Regions from separate parts of the Peribacillus sp. NPDC096448 genome, predicted to be linked through region 1. Evidence: riboswitches for the same ligand, from Rfam matches in the RefSeq annotation. Region 1 holds a riboswitch; the other holds the start of a gene.

Evidence for each region. Region 1 has a riboswitch for S-adenosylmethionine ahead of ACIQ0C_RS08120 (methionine ABC transporter ATP-binding protein). Riboswitches for the same ligand answer to the same signal wherever they lie in the genome.
Region 2: linked by a shared signal. The riboswitch ahead of ACIQ0C_RS12395 (O-acetylhomoserine aminocarboxypropyltransferase/cysteine synthase family protein) and the one ahead of ACIQ0C_RS08120 (methionine ABC transporter ATP-binding protein) in region 1 are both predicted to bind S-adenosylmethionine.

Annotation. Positions count from the first base shown of each region.
Region 1 is NZ_JBIWEU010000003.1:388,016-391,659, reverse strand. Features, by position in the region: gene tnpB (IS200/IS605 family element RNA-guided endonuclease TnpB) at 1-527, opposite strand, end outside; gene ACIQ0C_RS08135 (hypothetical protein) at 723-890, shown strand; gene ACIQ0C_RS08130 (nuclear transport factor 2 family protein) at 969-1,331, shown strand; gene ACIQ0C_RS08125 (GNAT family N-acetyltransferase) at 1,525-1,866, shown strand; SAM riboswitch class I at 2,009-2,120, shown strand; gene ACIQ0C_RS08120 (methionine ABC transporter ATP-binding protein) at 2,379-3,401, shown strand; gene ACIQ0C_RS08115 (methionine ABC transporter permease) at 3,415-3,644, shown strand, end outside.
Region 2 is NZ_JBIWEU010000006.1:130,520-134,163, reverse strand. Features, by position in the region: gene ACIQ0C_RS12395 (O-acetylhomoserine aminocarboxypropyltransferase/cysteine synthase family protein) at 1-1,008, opposite strand, end outside; SAM riboswitch class I at 1,109-1,215, opposite strand; gene ACIQ0C_RS12390 (thioredoxin family protein) at 1,365-1,673, opposite strand; gene ACIQ0C_RS12385 (toprim domain-containing protein) at 1,677-2,042, opposite strand; gene gcvH (glycine cleavage system protein GcvH) at 2,137-2,517, opposite strand; gene ACIQ0C_RS12375 (arsenate reductase family protein) at 2,613-2,969, opposite strand; gene ACIQ0C_RS12370 (acyl-CoA dehydrogenase family protein) at 3,111-3,644, opposite strand, start outside.

The sequences.
Region 1 (3,644 bases):
CTCCCCGAAGGGTTCCGCCTGATTGTGGCATTGATGATTCGCCCCTCGACTTCGCGGCTTTTAGCAAAACGAACGAAACCGAGTTTGGGCAATTTGATCCTATTTCCAATCATTTCTATATTTCCATTCGTATGTTTAGTCGTGTAGGACTGGACCGGATTCTTTTTCGATTTGAAGCGTGGTGACTTGTTTTGCTTTTTATAATATCGACTATAGGAATCTGCTAGATTTTCCACCGATTTCTGTAAGGCTATACTGTCTACTTCTTTCAGGAAAGAACACTCTTTCTTTAAAGCTGGAAGTTCTTTGATTGTTGCGTATTTATTCAGAAAAGAATCTTTCCATTCATTAGAGGGTAATTGGCCGTTCTGCTTCATTTCTTCACAGATATACCAGTAGGCATCTTTCTCCTTTTGTTTGCCTAAAAAGAAGTTATAGACAAAACGGGAGCAGCCGATCGTTTTATTGATGAGAACTAGTTGTTCTTTCGTTGGGTAGATTCGGAATTTATAAGCTTTGTTTACCATTGGTTTCACCCCCTTATAGGTAGTATCAACCAAGGAACGTACGTTTGTCAAAGAATACTTTGGCTTAGGCCAACCGCCATTCATCACCCCCTTACCGTTGGTCTCTCGCCCTTCACACGCTTGAAGAGGGAGTCTTCTGGCGGGAAATGATAAATTGTTCTTAACACCTAGAAAATCCGTTGTGAATCCAGTATCTTGGAAATATGTAAACAAAGTCAGCCAGCTAAAAATATTAATAAGAAAATGGGGACGGCAAAAACGGTTAAAAACGAAAAAATGCCGCTGATCGCAACTATTATCCAGCTGCTAATCAGCAAGCAGCTGGATAAAAAACCTTTAACCGCATGGTTCACGAATTACTGAAAATCTACGTATTAATTATTCACGATTTTCCAATTTCCTTGCTTCGGGGGAAATGGTCGAAAAAGGAGGACAAGATGGATGGACAGTTCATTGTTAAAAGAGCATTTGTATCAGCTGGAGGAGAAATTGTTAAAGTCTGAAGTTCGTACATCTCCAGAAGAGCTTTCATCATTATTGAAAGATGATTTCTTTGAGTTCGGCAGTTCGGGTAACATATGGTCTAAAAGCGATTTTATGGGGCAAGAGGGAGCCGGAGCTGTGAACATGACACTAAGTCAATTTGAGTTGCATCCATTGTCTGATGATACCGTGTTAACTACATATCGAATTTTTGATGAAGATAAGTTGGAACATACCTTAAGAAGTTCAATTTGGAAATGTACGGATGGAAGATGGCAAATGTTTTTTCATCAAGGCACAAAAACAAAAGGGTCCCTTTAAGCCTTTTATTTAATGAGTTTTGACTGCTTGGAAACTATTTCACTAAAATGATAGAGGGGGATGAAGTTGATCTTTCGTACCATGGATACGGACAAAGATAAAGATATTATCGTTAAATTCCGGAACAGATTCCTATGTTGTAAGTTTTGGATCTGAAGCTGGTTTTGGAGATGAAAATACATATTTGCAACGAATGGAAGAACGGGTCCGCAAATTTCCGGATGGACAGGTGATCATTGAAAAGGATCAAGAACCGATTGGACAAATGGAACTTCAAATTCGGGAGTATGAAGGAACTGAGATTGGCTATGTGAATCTCTTTTATCTTATTCCCGAATACCGCAGTAAAGGCCTTGGCAAGGAATTGGTTCGCTACGCAGAAAGCTTTTTCAGGCAATTTAATGTATCCGAATATCATTTAAGGGTTTCTCCGGATAACCAAAGGGCGGTTTCTTTATATACGAATTCAGGCATGATGAAGATAAGGGAAGAAAATGAAATATATCCCGTATGGAGAATGAGCAAATCACTATAAAAATAGAAAAAATAAATTATATTAATATAATTAAAAAGTATCGATTCACTATACTGTGAAACTATTTATAGCGATGAAAAATATGGTTGACTTTAGAGAAATTAGAATATATAGTGAAGGACATAATTAAATATAACGTTAATTCTTATCAAGAGATGTGGAGGGACTTGGCCCTATGATACCTCGGCAGCGGGTTTTTACTTTTGTAAAAATACTGTGCTAATTCCAACGGACGAAAGTTTGAAAGATAAGAAGGAGCTTTTCTTAGATAATTAATTTAAGAGTTTACTCTTTTTTTATGTCTAAAGAGGCCTCTTCTGTCTGACGACGGAAGAGGCCTCTTTTGTTTATTCAAAATGTATATGGTTATTGGAGAATTGGTGCAGTTACTCATGAGTTTCGCGCAATTACTCGTGAGTTTGGCGGAATTTAACCTATCATTATGAAACGTTGCAAAGCTCTTCTCTCTGGATAATGAATTCGTACAAATAAACAGCATGGGGGGAGATTGGATGATTGAGTTTCAAGATGTTAAAAAGGTTTATCAAACAAAGAAACAGACTGTCGAGGCTTTGAAGGGCATTAATTTGACAGTGGAAAAGGGGGATATATTCGGGGTAGTCGGTTATAGCGGGGCCGGGAAGAGTACGTTGATCAGGCTGGTCAATTTGCTTGAACAACCTTCAGATGGTTCGGTGATTGTTGGGGGCAAGGATTTGACCAAATTAAGCCCGAAGGAATTACGGGCTGAAAAGAAAAAAATCGGGATGATCTTTCAGCATTTCAACTTGCTTAACTCAAAGACTGTTTTTGATAATATTGCCATGCCGCTGGTTTTATCGGGAACTCCGGCTAAGGAAATCAAAAACCGGGTAGGCGAGCTGTTGGAGTTCGTTGGCTTATCGAGCAAAGCAAATAGTTATCCTGAACAATTATCCGGCGGTCAAAAGCAGCGTATCGGCATTGCAAGGGCATTGGCTACGAATCCATCGATCTTATTGTGTGATGAAGCTACGTCGGCATTGGATCCACAAACAACGAGTGCCGTTCTGCAGCTCTTAAAGAAAATTAATAAAGAATACAATATCACCATCCTGCTAATCACTCATGAGATGTCTGTAATTCGGGAAATTTGCAATAAGGTAGCGGTCATGGAGGGCGGATGTGTCGTTGAACAAGGTTCGGTTTTCGAAGTTTTCGCCAAGCCGCAAACGGATATTGCAAAAAACTTCGTGAGAACGGTCATACATGATGAGATTCCACAAAGTTTCTTAAAAAGCATAGGGTCTCACATCCCGATTATTTGGAAAATTAATTTTATTGGGACTACTTCGGGTACTCCTTTACTTTCAACCATCTCTAAGAAATATGATGTTCATTTAAGTGTCTTATCAGCCAATATTTCTGAAATTCAGGAAACGCCTTTCGGGAATTTGATCATCGAAGTGACCGGGAACAAAAATGAGGTGGACAAGGCTTATCAATATATTAAAAATGAGGGGATTCTCGTCCAGGAGGTGCAGATAAATGGGTAATACGCTTTGGGGAATGGAAATAACGGCAGACCAGCTGTTGACAGCTTTCGGTGACACACTTTATATGGTAGCCATCTCATTGGTATTTTCCGGATTGATTGGGCTTCCGCTCGGTATCCTGCTTGTCATTACAAGAAAGGGTCACATCCTGGAGAATAAATGGATCTTTAATATATTGAACCCGATCATCAATATACTGCGGTCGGTTCCTTTCATCATCTTGCTTGTAGCAGTTATTCCGCT
Region 2 (3,644 bases), on a different contig from region 1:
CTTTGGCAAATATTTATCCGCAAGGGCTTTATCGGGATGATCCTCATCACCGGGATGTGAAACCCAAGTCACGGCAGGATGGTTTTTTAAATATTTAATGACAGACTTGGTGTTTGATAGATGCTCTTTCATCCTAACATGGAGCGTTTCAAGTCCAAGCGTAAACTGGAATGCACTTTGGGCACTTAGCGCAGGGCCCAAATCACGGAGTAACTGGACTCGGGCTTTCGTTATGAATGCGGCAGGTCCAACTGCCTCGGCGTATACCAGATTGTCGTAACTTGGGTCAGGCTCCGTGAAGCCAGGGTAGTTTGGCGAGTTCCAATCGAATTCCCCTCCATCCACGATGACACCGCCTAGCGTCGTTCCATTTCCAAGAAGCCATTTTGTAGCGGAATGGATGACGATATCCGCTCCAAAATCAATTGGTCTGCAAAGATACGGTGTCGCGAAGGTATTATCAATGATTAAAGGTATGCCGGCTTCATGGGCGATTTCCGCTACCGCTTCAATATCAAGCACCCTCAAACTTGGATTTCCGATCGTTTCAGCAAAAATGGCTTTAGTTCTTGGCGTAATCGCCCTTTTGAAATTTTCAGGGTCATCTGGAGAAACGAATTTCACTTTTATCCCATATTTAGGAAGAGTATTTTCAAAAAGGTTATACGTACCGCCATATAAGGTAGAGGCTGAAACAATCTCATCCCCTGAAGCGGCAATATTCAGGATTGAAAGTGAGATGGCCGCCATCCCGCTTGCCGTTGCCAATCCGCCGATACCGCCTTCCAGTAAGGCCATTCTTTCCTCAAAAACGCTGACCGTGGGATTATGAAGCCGTGTATATATATATCCATTCTCCTTTAGGCCAAATAAATTCGCTGCATGGTCGGTGTCTTTGAACAAGTATGCATTGCTTTGGTAGATAGGAACTGCACGGGCACCTGTTTCATCAGCTTGCAGACCGCCATGAACACTCAATGTTTCGAAACGCAACTTTTTCCCTGACATATTAATTCTCCTCTTTTTTATGGATTTAATTGGAATTTTATGAAATCTGGCCTTTTATAAACAAAAAAACCACTTCAATAAGAAGAGGTTTCAAGAACACACCTCATCTACCAGAGCCAACACTCTGCTGGAATTAGCACCGTATATAAAATTTATACCGGTTGCCGGGCTTCGTCGGGCCAGTCCCTCCGCCACTCTTGATAAGAACTATTAAATTCTGCCGTTACTTTACTTAATTCAAAATATAGCATTTTAGAATAAATCAGTCAATGAATTGTTAGAATATTCTTTGTTTATTTTCAACTTGCATTCAAATGTACGCAACAAAGAAACCAACCACGGATCTGATTGGTTTCCTAGCTGATTTCCTTAAGCAATCCGTACAAATAAGGAACGGATTGAAAGGCATATATTTTTTTGTGCAGCTGTCCTTCTTTGAAAAGCAATAAGCAAGGAACACTTTCGATTTCATATGATTCGGCAATTGCTTGGACATAGTTCATATTCATTTTGCCTGCCTTCAATTCCGGGAAAAGCTCCAAGGCTATCGTCAGCATCTTGGATGCCACCTGACAGGTGCCGCATAAAGGCGTATATAAATATAAGCAAAAGGTTTCCCCACTTTCAACAGCAAGCTTACACTCTTCTTCTTTCCATTCCTGCATCAATTAGTCGTTCACCCTTTGACTTAAAAATTTCATTTTCACATTCATATTGGCAGATAGGAGCACAGTTGCGATATGATGTTCGGGTGAGCTTTCCACTTCTTTGTACATTTTATTGATATACAGGTGGTTCGCTTCCGGCATTTCCCTTCGGAACTGCTTCCGCAGCTTTTCTCCTGATTCATCTGCGTCAAAAAGGAGATAAACATCACGGTCCATCAATTCTTCCACTAATTCATCCAGCTTAGTTAATGATATGGTCCCATTCGTACATCTTATTTCCACATCTTCATTTAAAACGGAGGCAACTTTTCTTCTATCGGAACTGCCTTCTACTATGATCACTTTTTCGAATTCGCCCCACTCCATGTCATCACTCCATCTCACGAATTATGTGCGCAACTCACCCACTGTACAAAATGAAAAAGAGAGCAGGCCTTTTCAGTCCCCCCTCTCCTTCTTATTAACCGTTGATTAAACTCTCATACTCTTCAGCGCTCATCAAGTTTTCAATATCACTGCCATTAGATGGTTCAAGCACGACCATCCATGCCTTTTCATAAGGAGACTCATTTACATATTCAGGGTTGTCACTTAAATCTTCGTTTACTTCAACAACCTTGCCACTGATAGGTGCATAAAGCTCAGAAACGGTCTTAACGGATTCAACACTTCCAAATGGTTCGTTCGCTTTCAATTCATCGCCGATTTCCGGAAGCTCAACGAATACGATGTCCCCAAGCTCGGACTGTGCGAATGCCGTAATTCCAATGCGCACTGTTCCATCTTCCGTTTTGACCCATTCATGTTCTTTAGTGTAACGAAGTTCTTTTGGTGTTGTCATAATTAACCCTCCATATGTACATCTTATTTTATCTATTACATTATAAGGTAGATTGTTTGTTTAAGTAAGGAATTAACCAAATATTTTGTGAAATTTCAGTTCCAAACCTGTTCGAATTGCTCTTCTTTGAAACCTACCGTCACTTTGGTGCCATCCGTAACAATCGGCCTTTTCAGAAGCATGCCATCTGTGGACAATATATCAAGCATCTCTGCTTCAGAAGCTTCTTTCAGCTTATCCTTTAAGCCCAGCTCCCGATATTTTTGACCGCTAGTATTGAAAAACTTCTTCAACTCCAAATTGCTGTTTTTATATAGCTGTTCTATTTCAGTTCGCGAAGGGGGATTATCCGCTATATGGATCGCTTCATATTGCAGTTCATGATTATCCAGCCACTTCTTCGCATTACGGCATGTACCGCATTTTGGGTACCAATATAATGTTAAGCCCATCATTTCACCACCTATCAATAGAATACCCGTTTTTACCACGCAATACAACGAAATGTCTTTTGAATTTCCAATCCGATTTCATCAATTGAAATAAAGGGAATGCCATTGCGGGCATTCCCTTTACGGATTCTGGCTCATTGCTTAAAGAGCATACTTTTCCGCTTCGATTACCTTGACGGAAGCTTCGCGTTTTTTCGCAATGACATTGATCGGAGTGTGTCTAGTCAGCTTGCGGAGCGAGGAAAGCATGATGCGAAGAGTATCCCCTGTTTCCACCGCAATTAACGTTTCCTTTGCATGCTGTTCTATTTCATTGAAAGCTTCCTGAACGAAGATTTCAGTGTAAAGCACTTTTTGTTTGTTCTTCTCCAGACCTGTAGTTGCAATTGCCTTTTCCGTACGCAATACTACGGATTCAGCTGCATAGGCAAGGGATGCGATATCAGCAATGTTGGAGAGGATTTCTTGTTCTTGATCAAGACTTTTTCCGTATTTCTGTGCCGCAAGCCCAGCTGCCAAAATACCGATTTTCTTAGCGTTCCTAACAAGCATTTTTTCTTGTGCCAGTGGCTCATCGCCAGGTTCTTCCGGCATCATCATCATTAATTCCTCTTGCAGGCCTTGAGCTTTTTGAAGTAGCGGCAACTCCCCTTTAAGCGCTTTCTTCAAGAAAGT